2 regions of the Thiomicrorhabdus indica genome follow, and region 1 is predicted to be linked to the other one. Evidence: predicted binding sites of a transcription regulator. Region 1 holds the regulator's gene; the other holds the start of a gene.
What was found. Region 1 encodes PhoB, which activates phosphate uptake and scavenging genes when phosphate is short. Its sites were predicted from a motif close to GNNTGTCATAAAACTGTCANAT; they were not measured.
Positions count from the first base shown of each region.

Region 1 (9,151 bases):
ATCGCTTCGTCAGAGAATACACCACCTGTTTTCAGGAAGTCGCGGTCTTTATCAAGTGCATCCAGTGCTTCTTCTAGAGAGGCACATACCGTGTTATAAGTCGCTTCTTCTTCTGGAGGAAGGTCATATAGATCTTTCTCTGAAGGCTCGCCTGGATCAATCTTGTTAAGGATACCGTCAAGGCCTGCCATCATTGATGCTGCAAATGTTAGGTATGGGTTAGCCGTTGGATCAGGGAAGCGTAGCTCAACACGACGTGAACGTTCAGAAGGTGCGTATGGAATACGGATCGATGCAGAACGGTTTGAACCAGAGTAAGCCAGTAGAATTGGTGCCTCAAAACCAGGGACTAGGCGTTTGTACGAGTTTGTACCAGGGTTTGTGAAAGCGTTCAATGCACGAGCATGCTTCATCAAACCACCAATGTACCAAATAGCTTCTTGAGAAAGGCCTGAGTAAACATCACCAGCAAAGATGTTTTTACCATCTTTAGAAAGAGACATGTTGATGTGCATACCAGAACCATTATCACCTACGATTGGCTTAGGCATGAAAGTCGCTGTTTTGCCTAGGGCATGACATGTGTTATGTACAGCGTATTTAAGAATTTGGACTTCATCCGCTTTAGCAGTAAGCGTGTTCCCACCGACTGCTAGCTCACATTGACCACCGGCAGCAACTTCGTGGTGGTGAGCTTCAAGTTTTAGTCCCATCTCTTCTGCCATTGCACAGATGTCAGCACGAACTTCGTGAAGTTGGTCAACAGGAGGAACTGGGAAGTAGCCACCTTTTACCTTAGGGCGGTGACCAGTGTTACCGTCTGTGTATACTTTTTCAGTGTTCCATGCTGCTTCGTTACCGTCAATTTTAACAAAAGAGCCTGACATGTCTGCACCCCAGCGAACATCATCAAAGATGAAGAATTCAGGTTCAGGGCCAAAGAATGCTGAGTCTGCAACGCCTGTAGATTTTAAATAGGCTTCAGCTTTTTGCGCGATACCACGAGGGTCTTTTTCATAAGATTCCATTGTTGATGGCTCAACAATCATACAACGAATGATAAGGGTTGGGTCGTTGGTGAACGGGTCCATGACATAGCCATCTGTTTGCGGCATAAGAATCATGTCAGAGTTGTTAATGCCTTTCCAGCCAGCGATAGAAGAACCGTCGAACGTTTCACCATCTTCGAAAAAGTCTTCATCTACATTGGCAGCAGGAATGGTGACGTGTTGTTCTTTACCGATTGTGTCGGTAAAACGAAGGTCAACCCATTTGACGTCGTTTTCTTTAATGAAATCAAGAATTGCTTGTGGCATAGCTGTATGTCCTTTTAAGCGTAGTAAAAAATATCGATTGTAAAATTAGCAAAACCTGTGCCAATTTTTAAAACTTGCCTTAAATATTTCTAAGTAAATGATTTTAGGGGGAATTCTGCATTGTTTCGTTTTTGTGTTCGAGGCGCGGAAATCCAAGTTGATTCTTCAAGGTGGTGCATTGGATTTAATTTGGTGCATCCGAATTTGAAGGTATCAATTGATTGTGTGGAAACTCTGTTGGACTGTCAAGTGTAAGCAGTAAAAAATCTAATGTTACAGTTTTATTACAACTATGCCAGTAGTACGTATTTTTTTATGTTTCAAATGAAATTTGATTGTCACATTGCATTGCTATCCTAGCCAAGGTTTTAAATTTACAAGGTCGAGCCATGAGTAGTTCATCAGATAATACCGTTTCAAGTACGGTTGAAAGTCGGTTGGAGAATGCCTTGAGCGGACCCGCTTTTGAAAAGCGGATTCGTCGACGTAATCTTCGAGATAGTATTTCAAAATATGGAATTTCGGTAGGTGGTTTGAGCGTGATTGCGTCTGTACTGCTGATCATGTTTTTCCTGTTTTATGTGGTTGTTCCGCTGTTTATGTCAGCGAGCATTGAACGAGATAAGGCTTACAATTTACCGGGCGGTAACAGTGAAACTTCGGTTTATTATGGTATTGATGAATATCAGGAATCGGCGATTCGTTTTACTGAATCAGGTAAAGGGATCGGGTTTGATGTGTTCACAGGCCAAATTTCAAATGAGATTCAATTGCCATTAAATGGCCAGAAAGTCACCGCTTTTACCGTTATTAACGAGATGAAGAACGTCTTTGCTTATGGTTTAGAAGACGGGTCCATTCTAATTGCTCAGTATGGTTACGATGTGACTTATCCGAATGATAAGCGAGTGATTGTTCCCAAAGTGACTTACCCCTTTGGAGAGGAGCCAATGATACTTGGTTCTCAAGCGATTTCGCACTTAGCCATTCGTGAGTCAGATTCTGAAGTGCGTATTGCATGGATGGAAAAGGGAACTCAGCAGGTTCAGATTCGCCAGTACTCGAAAGTTGAGTCGATGTTAACCGATGGTATTTCACTAGAAGAGGATTCTCAGGCTTCTATGGTGGCACAGTTTGCACCAAAGTGGTTGCTGTTGGATGCCAGTGGTCGTAACTTGTATACCGTAAACGAGCTTGGGAAAACTGAATATTTTAATATCAGTGACTACAACAATCCTTTCTCGATTGAAACTGTGGATTTAATACCGGCCGGTCAAGAAGTGACAGCGCTTCGTTTCTTGTTGGGTGAATATTCAATTATGGCTGGAACCGATAAAGGTCAGGTTTTCCAATGGTTTCCTGTTCGACAGGCCGATAATACTTTCCGTTTACAGGAAATTCGTTCATTTGAGATTTCTTCGTCTCCAATTACCAATATTGCCGTTGAGAAAGGTCGAAAAGGTTTTGCAGCAGGGGATGCTCAAGGAGAATTTCACTTGTTGCATTCGACGGCACACCGCTACTTAGGTTCTGACCGGCCGGTAGAAAATCCATTAACGATGGTTGCTATGGCTCCACGTTCAAATGGTGCATTAGTCGAAACTTCAGACGGTCAATTAGTTCATTATGTGATAGAAAACGAACACCCTGATGTCTCGGTTGAGAGTTTATGGGGCAAAGTTTGGTATGAAGGTTATGAAGAGCCAAGTTTTACTTGGCAGTCATCTTCTGCGAGTAATGATTTTGAGCCTAAATTTTCTTTGATGCCGCTAACTTGGGGGACGATCAAAGCAGCGTTTTATGCCATGTTGTTTGCTGTGCCAATTGCTGTTTTAGCCGCTATTTTTACAGCGTTCTTTATGGATAAACAAACCCGTCAATGGGTAAAGCCTTCAGTTGAAATGATTGAAGCGCTGCCGACGGTAATCCTTGGTTTTCTGGCAGGTCTTTGGTTAGCACCATTCATGGAAGCAAATCTACCCGGCTTCTTTGCCATATTTATAGTCGTGCCACTAGGGATTCTAGCGTTTGGTTACGGTTGGACTCGTCTTCCGAAGAAAATTCGCCAGAAAGTGCTGACGGGCCGTCGCGCAGTCTTAATGATTCCAGTGGTAATTTTCCTAGGTTGGTTGTCTTTGCAGCTAAGTTCGCCTCTTGAAAATGCATTCTTTGGTGGTGATATGCGTAACTGGCTTACCAATGAAGCCGGCATTGATTTTGACCAACGTAACGCGATGGTTATCGGCTTTGCTATGGGGTTTGCCTTGATTCCTACGATTTTCTCTGTGGCTGAAGATGCGATATATAACGTCCCAAGCTACCTTGTTAATGGTTCTCTAGCATTAGGTGCTTCTGGTTGGCAAACCTTAGTGGGTGTTGTTCTTCCAACCGCTTCACCAGGTATTTTCTCAGCCATTATGCTCGGTTTTGGTCGTGGTGTGGGTGAGACGATGATTGTCTTGATGGCATCGGGTAACACACCATTGATGGAGGCAAATATCTTTGAAGGAATGCGTACGCTATCTGCCAACTTGGCGGTTGAAATGCCAGAGGCCGAGGTGGATAGTTCGCATTACCGAGTTCTGTTCTTAGCGGGGCTGGTTCTGTTTATTTTCACTTTCCTATTCAATACCCTTGCGGAAGTGGTTCGTCAACGTATGCGTCGTAAATACGGTTCATTGTAGGAGTGAGAGAAATGAAAGAATGGTTTAATAAAGGCGAACACTGGATTTGGATGAGTTCAGCAACCGTTGCGATTAGTGTCGTGCTGGTATTTGGTCTATTTTTTATGATTGCTTACAAAGGTTTGGTTCACTTCTGGCCGCACACGGTCTATGAATATCAGATTAAGCAAGGTGATCAAATTGCACCAATTGTCGGTGAGTTACGCGATACCAAAATAAAAGAGGTATTTAGCGATGATGGTCAGAAGTTAGAGATTCCTCAACATTTGATTAAAGTCGGGAACCGAGATATTTATGGTATTGACTTCCGTTGGATTAGTGAGGAAAACCTAGTATCAGTTGAACCAAAAGTGGTTCAAGGTGTGACTGTCGTTGAACGATATGAATATGGAAATGTTTATGGTTGGTATGAGTCTTTCAAACTAGCTGGCAAAGTATTCACTGGTGAAGCGGTTCATGAAACGCTCTTGGCGCAAGTTGCAGAAGGTAAGCGTTTACATGATGAAATTAAAACGATTGAAAAGCTCGACATCGGCGCGATTAACTACAAGCTTGAACAACTTCGTTTAGAAGAAAAACGTTTAAAAGCAGATGATGAGTGGAATGATCAAGAATCTGCTCGTTTAGAGGCTGAGCGTGCAGAGCTTCAAACTGAATTTAAGGAGCTGCAAGCGCAAACTAATGTGCTTTATGCGCAACAAAAAGAGTTGGGTGAGCTGACCATGAGTGTCAGCGGTGGCCAGCAGTTAAATATTCCTGTTAAGAATATTGTGGACTTCTGGCAGCCAAATGATATGTCCGCAAGTGAAAAGACAGGGTTCTTCTTTCACGGAATCGGACGTTTCCTAACGGAAGACCCTCGTGAAGCAAATACTGAAGGGGGTATTTTCCCTGCAATGATCGGTACCATCACCATGGTATTGATTATGACGATCTTAGTGACCCCAATGGGGGTGATTGCAGCGATTTACATGCGCGAATATGCGAAAGATGGTCCTGTATTACGTATGGTTCGCATTTCAATCAATAACTTGGCAGGGGTTCCATCGATTGTTTTCGGGATTTTCGGTCTTGGTTTCTTTGTTTACATTATAGGGGGCTCAATCGATGAGCTGTTCTATAGTTATGCTTTACCAAGTCCAACTTTCGGTTCTCCCGGTCTGTTGTGGGCATCACTGACAATGGCATTGTTAACTCTGCCAGTGGTGATTGTGTCAACTGAGGAAGGTTTGTCTCGTATTCCACGTTCATTGCGTGAGGGTGGATTGGCGCTAGGTGCAACGAAAATCGAAGTGATTTCAAAAATAGTCTTACCGATGGCATTGCCTGCAATCATGACAGGTTTGATTCTAGCAATTGCTCGTGCAGCGGGTGAGGTTGCACCATTGATGTTAGTGGGTGTAGTGAAGTTAGCTCCAGAGCTTCCTGTGGATTTAATTGCTCCATTTGTGCATTTGGATCGTAAGTTCATGCACCTTGGTTTCCATATCTATGATGTTGGTTTCCAAAGTCCAAACGTTGAGGCTTCTCAGCCATTGGTTTACGCCACATCATTGCTGTTAGTCCTGATTATCGTCGGTTTGAACTTAGGGGCTATCAGTATTCGTAACCGACTACGTGAAAAATATAAAGCTTTAGAGCATTAAGCCTTAGGCGTTTTAACTGCGAAAAAAGAATTTACATAGGTATTTAAAAATGAATGAACAAACTATTAGTATTTCAGCGGCCAAAGGCGTACCTCAAGGCTTAGAAAAACTTTCATTGGAAAATGAAAAAATTGCGATTCAGGTAAAAGACTGGAACCTCTATTATGGTTCTAAGCAAGCCCTTAATGGCGTAACAATGGATCTTCCTGAAAACCGTGTCACAGCGTTTATTGGTCCATCGGGTTGTGGTAAATCGACTTTGCTGCGCTGCTTTAACCGAATGAATGATTTGATCGATATTGTAAGCGTTGAAGGTGAAATGACACTTCATGGTGATGATATGTATGCCAAAGATATGGATGTGGCAGCATTACGGCGTCGAGTGGGAATGGTTTTCCAAAAACCGAATCCATTCCCAAAATCGATCTATGAAAATGTTTGTTACGGGTTACGTTTACAAGGAATCACTGATAAAACCGTTTTGGATGAGTCGGTTGAATGGGCCTTAAAAGGCGCAGGCCTTTGGGAAGAGGTTAAGGACCGTCTTAACGAGAATGCACTTGGTATGTCGGGTGGTCAACAACAGCGTTTATGTATCGCTCGTGCGATTGCGATAAAACCAGAAGTTCTGTTGCTGGATGAACCAACTTCAGCCTTGGATCCAATCTCAACACTTGCAATTGAAGAGCTGATTTTTGAGTTGAAAAAAGATTTTACGATTTTGATTGTAACGCACAATATGCAACAGGCTGCGCGTGTTTCAGACTATACGGCCTTTATGTATATGGGGGATTTGATTGAATATACCGATACGGATTCATTATTCACCAACCCACAAGTTAAACGTACTGAAGATTATATTACTGGCCGTTACGGTTAATGAAATAAAGAGGATTAAAGCATGGAACGTGAAGAATTTAGCACGCATATCTCAGAGCAATTGAACCGTAACATTGAAGCTTTATTCAATGAAGTGGCCAGAATGGGAGGGCTAGTTGAGAGCCAATTGACAAATTTGCGTCAAGCCTTGGAAACAGGAAACATTGATTTAGCCAAAGAGGCTTTAGCGACTGATGAGTTAATTAATCAGGAAGAGATGGAAATTGATCGCCTGAGTGCTGCGGTACTTGCTCGACAGCAACCTACGGCATCGGATTTGCGCTTGATTGTTATGGCAATTCGTGTGGCGGTAGATTTAGAGCGCATGGGTGATGAAGCGGTTAAAATTGCTAAGCTAGCGATTCATCAATGTGAAGAGGAAGTCGGCTGTACTCGTTTACCTTGTTATAACGAGCTTTGTACATTGATGCAGTCTGGAGAAAAAATGATTCAGAAAACACTGAACGGTTTTTCACGTTTAGATATTTCAGACGTTCTTTGGGTTTATCAGGAAGAAGAACGTATGGACATGGTTTTAGCGGATGCATTAGTAACCGTACGTTCAAAATTGGCATCGGAGACGGATTTATCTCAAATTGATGTGTTAACAGATATGTTTATGTCTATTCGTGCAGCTGAGCGTGTGACGGATCATGCTTTGAATGTTGCTGAAAGTGTCGTATATTTAGTCAAAGGTATCGATATTCGTAAGATGGGTGAAGAAGAAATTGCCAAGCTTATTGAAGATGACAAGAACTCCTAGAGATAATCATTCGTTCCAAAAGGAAAAATTTTGAGTCAACAAACGACCAAGCCTCTAATATTAGTGGTCGAAGATGAGGCGGCTATTCGGGATATGCTGAAATTTACTCTGGATTCGTCAGGGTATAAGGTAATTGAAGCATCCAATGCTGAAGAAGGTATGCGTTTGGCTGAAGAGTCACAACCGGACTTAATTCTGCTTGATTGGATGTTGCCTGGAATTTCAGGTGTGACTATGGCGAAGACCTTGCGCCAGAAGTCTTTTGGTAAAACGATTCCTATAATTATGTTGACGGCTCGTGGTGAAGAGGAAGCTCAGGTTCAAGGCTTTGAATCAGGCGCAGACGACTATGTCGTCAAGCCTTTCTCACCTCGAGCCTTGACGGCTCGAATCAAAGCGTTGTTACGTCGTCAAACGGATGATAGTTCGCAAAGCAGTGATCAAATTATTGCGGGTCGAATGCGTTTGGATACCGTCAGCCATCGTTTTTATATTGATGATGCGGAAGTCAAAGTTGGGCCAACGGAGTTTAAGTTAATTCTGTTTTTTCTATCGCATTCAAACCGAGTTTTTACGCGTTCGCAACTGCTTGACCAGGTTTGGGGTGTCAATGTCGTCGTGGAAGAACGTACCGTTGATGTGCATATTCGACGACTTCGAAAAATCTTAGAGCCTTTAGGAGTTTCTAACTATATTCAGACGATTCGTGGCTCTGGTTACCGTTTTTCGGTAGTGGAGGGTTGATCGAATTTGTTAAGTGCTGGTGTTAAACGTGAACTCACTTGGATAATCACCTTTATATGGGCCTTATTGTTTATAGGGTGGTTAATCGAGTGTTTTATTGGTCCTGCGATAGTATTCGTCGTGTTTTATATCGGTCGTCAACTATGGTCGACTTACAAATTTGAACAATGGATGAAAGGTGAGGGTGAAGTTAATCACCCCCCGGTTTCTGGTTTTTGGAGCGAGGTGTCCTACCAAGTTTCCAAAAAACAACGTGCTCTAGAAAAGCATGCCGATTTATATCTTTACAAATCTGAGCAGTTTAAAGCTGCTTCTATGTTGATTCCAAGTGCGATTGTTTCACTGGATAGTGAAAATCATATTGAGTGGTTCAATGATCCTTCAAAAAAAATTCTTGGGCTGAGACGTTTAGATGTTGGAAGGCGGATTGAAGGCATTCTTCGTCAACCTGAATTTTTAAGGTATCTTCAAACAGAATTATTTGAAAACACGATTAAGTTGAGTTTGCAGCATGGCCGCATTTATGAAATTCGTGTCATTGAATATTTTGAAGATCATAAACTTATTATTGCGCAAGACATCACTGAACTTTACCAGTTGGCGCAGATTCGTCGAGATTTTGTGGCAAATGCTTCTCATGAATTACGCACGCCGCTTACGGTTTTACACGGTTACCTTGAGTTGATGCAAGAGATGGCTGATGAGCCAACTTGGCAACAACCGCTGGAGCATATGCATAATCAAACTGTACGCATGAGAACCATTATTGAAGATTTGTTGACCTTATCCACAATGGAAGCGGACTCCATTACCGCTGAAATTCAGTCGGTGGATGTGCCGGCCATTTTAAAAAGGCTTCAGCCTGAGGTTGCGCAATTAACGGATGGTCGTCATCACTTTGAATTTGAGATTGATGAAGGTTTGAAAATTCAAGGTTACCAAGAACCTTTAAAAAGTCTGTTTATGAATTTGCTTTCCAATGCGGTGCGCTATTCACCGGATGGCGGTAAGATTGTTGTTAAATGGCAACGTACTCGCAAAGGTGCAAGTTTTAGTGTCAAGGACCAAGGTATCGGTGTAAGTGCTGAACATATTCCTCGTTTAACTGAACGTTTTTAT
Region 1 is NZ_CP033040.1:831,220-840,370, forward strand. Features, by position in the region: gene glnA (type I glutamate--ammonia ligase) at 1-1,316, opposite strand, end outside; gene D9T12_RS03410 (ABC transporter permease subunit) at 1,706-4,000, shown strand; gene pstA (phosphate ABC transporter permease PstA) at 4,012-5,646, shown strand; gene pstB (phosphate ABC transporter ATP-binding protein PstB) at 5,696-6,526, shown strand; gene phoU (phosphate signaling complex protein PhoU) at 6,548-7,288, shown strand; gene phoB (phosphate regulon transcriptional regulator PhoB) at 7,319-8,032, shown strand; gene phoR (phosphate regulon sensor histidine kinase PhoR) at 8,039-9,151, shown strand, end outside.

Region 2 (9,151 bases), 470 kb from region 1:
CTTTAGCACCCATCTCTTTAATCATCGCCAATGAACGGTCAATGTGTTCAGACGCTTCCGGGTGAAAAGTCACATAGTCCGCACCAGCATTAATGAAATCAGGAATAATGCGGTCAACAGGTTTCACCATTAGGTGAACATCAATCGGCGCTTTAACGCCTTCACGATCCATAAAGTTTTTCAAAGATTCACAAACTAATGGCCCGATAGTTAGGTTAGGAACATAGTGGTTATCCATTACATCAAAGTGAACCACATCTGCACCGGCAGCAATCACATCCTTAACATCGTTTCCTAGTGTCGCGAAATCCGCAGAAAGAATCGACGGAGCAATCCAGTTTTCTTTTTTAGCCATCAGTTAAATCCTCGATAAAATTGTCAAAAAAATAATTCGTGCATTTTAACAGTATCCATTAAAATGGCAAAAAATCTTTCAATAGAAAGAACCGCACCCTAGTGCACGATTCAAGGAGCTCACCGATGCCCGAAATAGATTCTCAGAACACTGAAACTGAGAAAAACTATACAACTGACTTTAAAGGCCAACGCACTTCACACCAACGTCCACTGCACGACCGTCTATTAGCCCAAGCGATTCACATTTTTGAATACATCGGTCTATTCGTGATTGCTGTGGCAACCGTTTTTGCCGGTGGTCGCGAAGTATTACATATGATCGGGGCTGGCGTTGTCACGCTCGGCGACCTGTTATTGCTGTTCCTGTACCTCGAAGTGCTCGCGATGGTGGCGATTTACTTGAAATCGGGTAAACTTCCCATCCGTTTTCCAATTTATATTGCAATTGTAGCGCTTGCTCGATTGCTCATTTTGGACTTAAAAGCTCTAACCGAGTGGGAAATGATTGCGATTGCAGGCACCATTACCTTACTATCTTTTGCGGTGTTAATTTTGCGCTTTGGACACATGCGCTTCCCATATATTATGAACCGTCGTAAAGATGACTAATTACTTTCAAATGATTTAGGACTGAGTATGCAAGCACTATATGAGTCAACCCTAACCAGCCTGCCGTTAATTGGCAAAGGAAAAGTCAGAGATATCTACGACATTGATGACAAACATATGTTAATTGTCACCACAGACCGAATCTCTGCTTATGACGCTATATTGCCAACCCCCATTCCTGGCAAAGGTCGTATTTTGACGGAAACTGCTCAGTTCTGGATGAATAAAACCCAAAACATTTTGCCGAATCAATTGGTGACCGACCAAACACTCGCTGATTACTTAACCCCTGAAGAGTTAATGCAACTTGATGGTCGCGGCATGATTGTTCGAAAACTTAACCCCCTTCCAGTGGAAGCGATTGTTCGCGGTTACTTAGTCGGTTCGGGTTGGAAAGAGTATCAATCATCTCAAAGCGTCTGCGGAATTTCTTTACCGGCCGGTCTAGAACAAGCCGCAAAACTACCTGAACCGTTATTTACCCCGTCAACCAAAGCAGAACAAGGCGACCATGACGAAAACATCAGCTTTGAAAAGTTAGTTGATATTATGGGGCAAGAAAAGTCTGAAAAAGTTCGTGATTTAGCCTTAAAACTTTATCAGTTCGCGGCTGAGTTCGCAGCGAAACGCGGCATTATTATTGCCGACACGAAGTTTGAATTCGGTGAAGATGAAAACGGAACAATTTATCTGATTGACGAAGCATTAACGCCAGACAGCTCTCGTTTTTGGCCAGCATCGCAGTATGAAGTTGGAGCGAATCCACCAAGTTTTGATAAACAATATATTCGTGATTATCTGGACAGCTTAGACTGGGATCGCAACCCTAACAATGCACCTGAACTGCCTGAAGAAGTGGTAAGCAATACACTGCAGAAATACCAAGAAGCGCAAGCGCGCTTGACGGAAAATCTCTAATGCACCATCCAATTAGCGAATTAAAAGCCGGTCCTCATACCGGTTTTTTTGTAACCGGAACCGATACGGATGTGGGAAAAACCTTTGTCGCAGCCAAAATTGCACAACAATTCACTGCACATGGCTTAAAAATTTCTCCTCGTAAACCAATTGCCTCTGGTTGCATCGTGCAAACCGATGGAAGCTTATTAAGTGAGGACGCTTTGCAATTGCAAAAAGGTGCACAATCACAAGAGAGCTTAGAAGTTATTTGCCCCTACCAATTTGAACCGGCACTCTCACCACAAAGTGCTTTGGAAATGGCGAATGTGGTGGTTACGATAAAAGACTTGTTTGCTGCCTGCCAAACACCTAATCAAAACTTTGCTTTGGTTGAAGGGGCCGGTGGATTCTTATCACCGCTTTGTACAGACGGTCAAAATCGAGATTTGGCAACAGCTTTAAACCTGCCGGTGATTTTAATCGTTGCTGACAAGCTCGGCTGCTTGAATCATGCTTTACTTAGTATCGAAGCAATTGAAAGTGCAGGATTAAAATTACACGCGATTGTAGTCAATCAAGTCAACCAAGACAGCTTTGGTTTTGCTAAAGACTTAGAGAAATGGACTGAGACCCCCATTTACTCCTGTGAATTCGATTCTTGACCGGCCGGTATTAGTTTCATTACCAATAAAACCGTTAAAGCGCCTGCCAAAAATACAAATGCCAGCAATGCCCATAATGGGGAAACCATCTCCCAGCCTTGGGCAATCACCAAAGAATCATTTCCGGCAACTTCAACCAATTGCAAACTATCCACCTGCCCCATAAACGCATACAAAACAATCAACATTAAAGCGGCAATAAAAATACACATAACTCATCTCCTATCAGTTCAGGAGCATTATCTATTATTTTCGTGATCTATCTCTACCCATTTCAGAAGCTTAATTTCCCCCTCCAAAGTTTCAACAATGGCGGTACAAGACTCCACCCAGTCACCACAATTGAAGTAATCAACACCTTCGATTTCACGAATTTCAGGATGATGGATATGGCCACAAATGACCCCTTGATAACCTTGTTTTCGGCAGTCTTTGACCACAGCTTCTTCATAAGCGGTGATAAAGGAAACCGCGGATTTCACCTTCTGCTTGAGAAAAGAAGACAACGACCAATAGTTCATCCCCAACTTTTTACGCACCCAATTATAGTAACGATTCAAAATCACCAAGGTTTCGTAACTCCAGTCACCTAACACCGCAAGCCATTTTTGTGTTTGAATCACACTGTCATATTTATCACCATGAACCACTAACAACTTCTGGCCATTAAGCCCAACAAATTCAGCCTCATCACATAAATCAATATTGCCAAACTCAATGCCTGAATAGCGGCGAAGAAAATCATCGTGATTTCCTGTCACGTAAACCACATCCGTGCCGCGTTTCGATTTTGTCAAAATACGACGAATCACATTGGTGTGTGCTTGTGGCCAAAACATTCGCTTTTTCAAACGCCAACCATCAATAATATCGCCTACTAAATATAACTTTTCACAATCATTAAACTTTAAAAAATGCGATAAATGATCTGCTTTCGCTCCTTTCGATCCAAGATGAGTATCCGAAATAAAGATCGTCCGATATTGATTAATCGTTTGATTATTCTCAGCAAGAATAAACTCATCTTCAGTCAGATTATTCATCCAGTCAGGAAAGAATGAGGAATCAGAGGGTAATGCATTCACATTAGAAGTCTTCGACATAGTTGTAATCACTTATAAATTTTTTACCAAGTTTAAAAAGTGAATACGAGCGATTTATGACACTTTGTTGACACTTCCAAGTCCTTTTAACCCCTGAAAAGTCATATAGCTTTCAACTCTCCTTCATAAAGACAGAATAAAATAAGTTCTTTTACTTATTATCGGTATAAGATATGGCAAAGATTTCTCGACTAGTACTGGTAACGGATGCTTGGCACCCGCAAGTCAACGGGGTTGTGACGACACTTACTCACTTGGTGGACTTAGCACGCCATCAAGGCATTGAAGTGGATGTTATTCAACCCCAAAATTATTCGACAATTCCCATGCCTTTTTATAAAGAAATATCGTTAGTCTGGCGTGCGCCACACCTAGAAGAGCGTCTCTTAAATTTCCAACCAGATGCGATTCATATCGCAACAGAAGGCCCTCTAGGTTGGCGTGTCAGACAACTTGCTCAAAAGTTTAATTGGCCGTTCACCACTGGTTATCACACAAAGTTTCCAGAGTATGTCCATAAAAGAGCCAAATGGATTCCAGAATCCTGGGGTTATAACCTCCTAAAAAGATTTCACCGGCCGGCAACAAAAACATTTGTACCCGCACCTTCCATTAAACAAGAACTCGAGGATAAAGGTTTTCAAGAATTAACAGTGATGTCCCGCGGGGTCAACCGAGAAACTTTTAACCCAAACCAAGCACAGCCTATGAGATTTGCTAAACCAATATATTTATATGTTGGTCGCATCGCTGCAGAAAAAAACATACGTGCTTTTCTAGACATACCACTCAAAGGTTCAAAAGTCATTGTGGGCAAAGGCCCTGAGCTGGAAGCGCTAAAAAAGAGCTACCCTGAAGTAGAGTTTGTTGGAGCAAAAACCGGTAAAGAATTAGCAAGTTTTTATGCATCTGCGGACGTGATGGTTTTTCCTTCTCTGACGGACACATTTGGCGTGGTAAACATTGAAGCGATTGCCTGTGGAACACCGGTAGCCGCCTACCCTGTCACAGGGCCGAAAGATATCATAACCGAAGGGTTAAATGGTGCACTGGATAACGATTTAGAAAAGGCTATTCATCGAGCCTTACTATTGAAGGGCACTCATTTGGAACGAACAATTCCACAATTCACATGGGATTCAGCTTGTGAACAGTTTTTGCATAACCTAGCACTGATTAATGCTGCAACGGAATCCAACATGCTCAGAACAAACTCTCGAGCGATTGAAAGCTCGTAATCTTATCCAATACATCCTGAATACAAAAACGGCTTCTTAAGACAAACTTAGAAGCCGTTTTCATTATGATGATAATTTTGAATTATTTTTCAGGCATCATTGACGAGTGGTGATGAGAGATTTTCCATTCGCCATTACGGAATTCATATACAAAGGTGTAACGAGCTGGAACCACTTGAGGCTTGCCATCTTTTACAACCTTAAATTCATAAACACCGGCATCAGTCAATTTGTTGCAGCCTTGTTTCAAGTTACGAGAAACCACCTTTCCATAAGGTTTTGATTGTAGGAAATGGTGAAAGTAATCAGCGATTTCTTCGTGGTTAACACGAGGAACGTTTGAAACCGTTGGTAACAGCACAGCATCTTCCCAATACAATTGGGCAACGGCATTTTGGTCACCCGTTTGCAACGCCATGTTCCAACGTTCAAAAAGTTCTTGCGCTAAACGCTCAGAAGAAGGTGCACAGGCACAAGATTCGTTTGCAGTAGGAGTGTCGATTGGCGCTCCATGGTTACGAACCGTAACCGGTGTTTCCTTTAAACCACGATTTCCTAGACTGCTGCCAACACTTACTCGTGGGTTAACATCCCATTCAATTCCAACTGTTCCACTGATTGTACGACCGTTTTTCATTGTACTTCTCTTTCTCAATTTTAAATTTTGTGTTCACTACAGCTGAATACTCAACTAATCTTAATAACCATGAACATAGCTTTCACCACAGCCTTTCAAGAACTCTAAAAATTCATTGGCTAAGACTGATAACTCTTTACCTTTTGGATAGACGATATTCCATTGCTTTTGCACCGGAAAACCTTCTACATCTAATTCTATAATCGGACCGTTTAGTCGTTCTTCCTTTGACAGCGCCAACTGCGAGACACATGCAACGCCCAAATCACCAATCACACAATGTTTAATCGCTTCATTGGTTTCCATTGTCAAACGCTCATTGATACTTAAGCCCTGCTCAGAAAATACCGATTCAACCGCGGAACGAATCCCCGAACCTTCTTCACGCATGATAAAAGGTTCTTTTGCCAAACGCTGAAGGCTCACTTTTTGACCCGCTAGCTCATGGGTATGATTGGCAATAATCACCAATGGATTAGGAAGAAACGGGACAACTTCCAAATCCGAACTATTTCGCGGAACCTGACCAATAATATAAAGGTCATCCAAGTTTTGCTCGATTCGCTTAAACAGGTTTTCACGATTTGTAATCTTCAAGTTTAAGTCTATATCTTCGTGTCGCTTCGAAAACTCACCTAAGGCTTTTGGCGTGAAATATTTCGCAGTCGTCACAACCGCAACTCTCAAGCGGCCCCGTTTAAGACCTTTGTAATCATCCAACATAATTTCAAGGTTGGATAGACGGTCGATAATTTCACGACAGCTAGCAGCGACCTTCTCACCGACCTCAGTCAAATAAATATTACGCCCAACTTGCTCATATAGGGGTAAATCTATCGCTTCGGCAAAACTTTTGACCTGAGCTGAAACCGTTGGCTGTGTCAGAAACAATTCTTGTGCAGCTCTGGTAAAACTCAGATGCCGTGAAACTGCTTCAAAAATTTGAATCTGTCTTAAAGAGGCATGGCGCAGAAGAAAATGGCTATTAGAATTTCCATCCGGTAGTCGACTCATAGGTCGCTCCTTGTCTAAGTAATCACTTAGTTGTAATCAATATGAATTATAGATTTTAATCTCTAATTGAAATAGTTCAAATAGAGAAACCAATTAACTCATTAAAAACTAAGCTCAGATTCTACCGGCCGGCAAAACTTAGCTAAATTTACATTATGTCTTGGCAACCACCGCCATTACCATTCAACCGTGTAAGCGCTGCAGTCGCTGCACGAGCGGCTTCTTCAACATCCGCTTCCTTACCTGCCATAATCAAACGACCATAAGCACCTACCGCACGCGCTTCAATCAAAGTAATGTTGGCAGCTTTTTCCGCTTCGTTTGCCGCCAAAATAATATAACCGGCCGGTTCAGTTTCCATAATCAACATGGATTGGCCAGGAAGCATCATTGAGCCTCGACGGTTATCACGGTTAATCAAAGTTGCATGATCAGGAGTAATAGAACGAATGATTTCATGCCACATCAATTTACATGGCTGACGCGTTGAATGTTCTGTATTCATATAACGTAGCATATGATCACCTGATTCAAGCACATCACTTTGAACACGATGATGAACAAAAATAGAACCATATGAACGCTCTACAATCTGCTGGCCCAAGTGAACATTCGATGCTTTAAGGGCAATATCCGATAGACGATGTACAGCCATACCTGGGGCAACTTCGACCCATAAACAGGAATCACCAGGTACAGGAAGAAACCCTAAAGACGCAGTCCCCATATAGGATGCTAACTGCGGTTGTAGGGAATCAATAAATACCCAGGTACGTAATTCAATCATGCCTTTCTTGCCTTTTCCGCTAACCACTGCTCAACAACAGCGTTGGCAGCTTGTGCGCGAGCACTAATTTTATTTTTGACTTCAAGTGGAATGTCCGCAGCGACTCGGAACCGATCTCTATCCCAAAACAGGGAATCATAACCAATTCCGTAAGTCGTGCGTTCTTCCATTAAGATTTCGCCATCCCATCGACCATAACCGACAATCGGCGCAGGATCTTTAGGGTGACGAACTAATACGATTGCACAGTAATAGTGTGCTTTTCGATGCGAGTAAGGAACTCCCTGTAAAGCTTGTAACACTTTTTGACGGTTTTCCGCTTCACTTGGTTTCGCGTTACCAGCTTTATCTGCAAAACGCGCAGAATAAATACCAGGTTCACCCATTAAATAATCAATCGATAAACCAGAGTCATCCGCAATCGCAGGCAATCCTGTTTTAGCACTCGCAAATCGAGCTTTTTTTAATGCATTTTCCAAATAGGTTTCACCGTCTTCAACAGCTTCGTCGCAGAAAAAATCGGTTTGCAAATGAAACTGCTTTGCCAGAGGCGAAAGCAAAGGCATAAGCTCTTTTATCTTATGCGGGTTTCCTGTTGCAACAACAATTGAATCCATGAAATATTTAAAACCTATTTAAAAAATACAGAGTTTACCGGCCGGTAAATTGTTTCATGCACACATTTACCGGCCGGTTATTCTAAAAGAAAACGACACTCAGTTGATTTCTTTTTCGTCTTCTTTGAACTTTTGGAAATATTGACGAACAATGGTTCCTGTTTGCATACTCTCGACATTCTTAAAGATTACGTAATAAATTACTGCATGAATAACTAAAGTAATAATCAACCCTTCAAAAATACCGACTTTAAATACTAACAATCCACAAAGAGTTGCCAGTAACATTGCATAAGGACCGTGTTTTGCGGTGTGTAATACACCAAGCACCATCTTAATACCAACAAATGTCATAATAATCGCCAACGCAAAGTATGGCAGATGATCCAGATACTGAACATTGAACACAAAGAATGTGATCAGTAGACCGATTACCAACACAGATAACTTAGTGTAAGCACCCGCCAAACGGTTCGTTGACGACTTGGCAAGTCCATCAAGGTTTGTCATACCCCCAAAGAAAGATGACCCCATGTTTGAAACCCAAATCGAAAGAAGTGAATTATTCGAATTACACGGACGCTTCAATGGATCAATTTTTTCAATTGCTGCATTCGACATCACCTGCTCAATGACATCAACCACCGCTAACATCAATGAGAAGAAGATGGCATAAATCCATAGCCATGCTGAATCAAAGCTTGGAATTGGTAAACCAATATTAAAATCCACATCATCAACTTTCAGCATTTTGACATCAATAAACATTGCAGCAATGATTCCAAAAACAATCAATGCAAAGTACGGTAGTGCAGGTTTTGTGTCTTTAAATTTTTTAAACAGTATTAAAAACATTGCCGCACCAATCACCGATAAGATCACAACGTGAACACGTCCGTCTGACCAAAACTCTTCCCCTGCAGCAACACCAACTGGAAGCATCCACAAAAACGGTAGGAACTTAAGTGCAATTTTTAAACCAATACCAGCCAAAAGACCTTCAACTAGGTATCCAGGTACAGCCATGAGCAAATATCTTTGCCAATTAAATTTCCATATTAAGGCTTGAAACGTTGCGGTCATAAAAATTATGAACGCCATATTTTCGATACCAAATGTGGCAACACCCATTGCTAGAATAGGAGCAAGACCTGCTGCTATACCCGGTGCACCAATAAAGTTTCCTGGACGGAACCATGCAAATAAGAAACCAATAAAAGAGGCGAA
Region 2 is NZ_CP033040.1:357,409-366,559, reverse strand. Features, by position in the region: gene rpe (ribulose-phosphate 3-epimerase) at 1-355, opposite strand, end outside; gene D9T12_RS01510 (phosphate-starvation-inducible protein PsiE) at 481-966, shown strand; gene D9T12_RS01505 (phosphoribosylaminoimidazolesuccinocarboxamide synthase) at 994-1,884, shown strand; gene bioD (dethiobiotin synthase) at 1,884-2,528, shown strand; gene D9T12_RS01495 (hypothetical protein) at 2,504-2,740, opposite strand; gene D9T12_RS01490 (UDP-2,3-diacylglucosamine diphosphatase) at 2,768-3,631, opposite strand; gene D9T12_RS01485 (glycosyltransferase family 4 protein) at 3,805-4,869, shown strand; gene D9T12_RS01480 (SgcJ/EcaC family oxidoreductase) at 4,952-5,506, opposite strand; gene D9T12_RS01475 (LysR family transcriptional regulator) at 5,567-6,520, opposite strand; gene D9T12_RS01470 (BMC domain-containing protein) at 6,669-7,307, opposite strand; gene rdgB (RdgB/HAM1 family non-canonical purine NTP pyrophosphatase) at 7,304-7,924, opposite strand; gene D9T12_RS01460 (SulP family inorganic anion transporter) at 8,024-9,151, opposite strand, start outside.
Region 2: a site for PhoB is predicted at 3,686-3,707, ahead of D9T12_RS01490 (UDP-2,3-diacylglucosamine diphosphatase). Genes of this name have one in related genera too.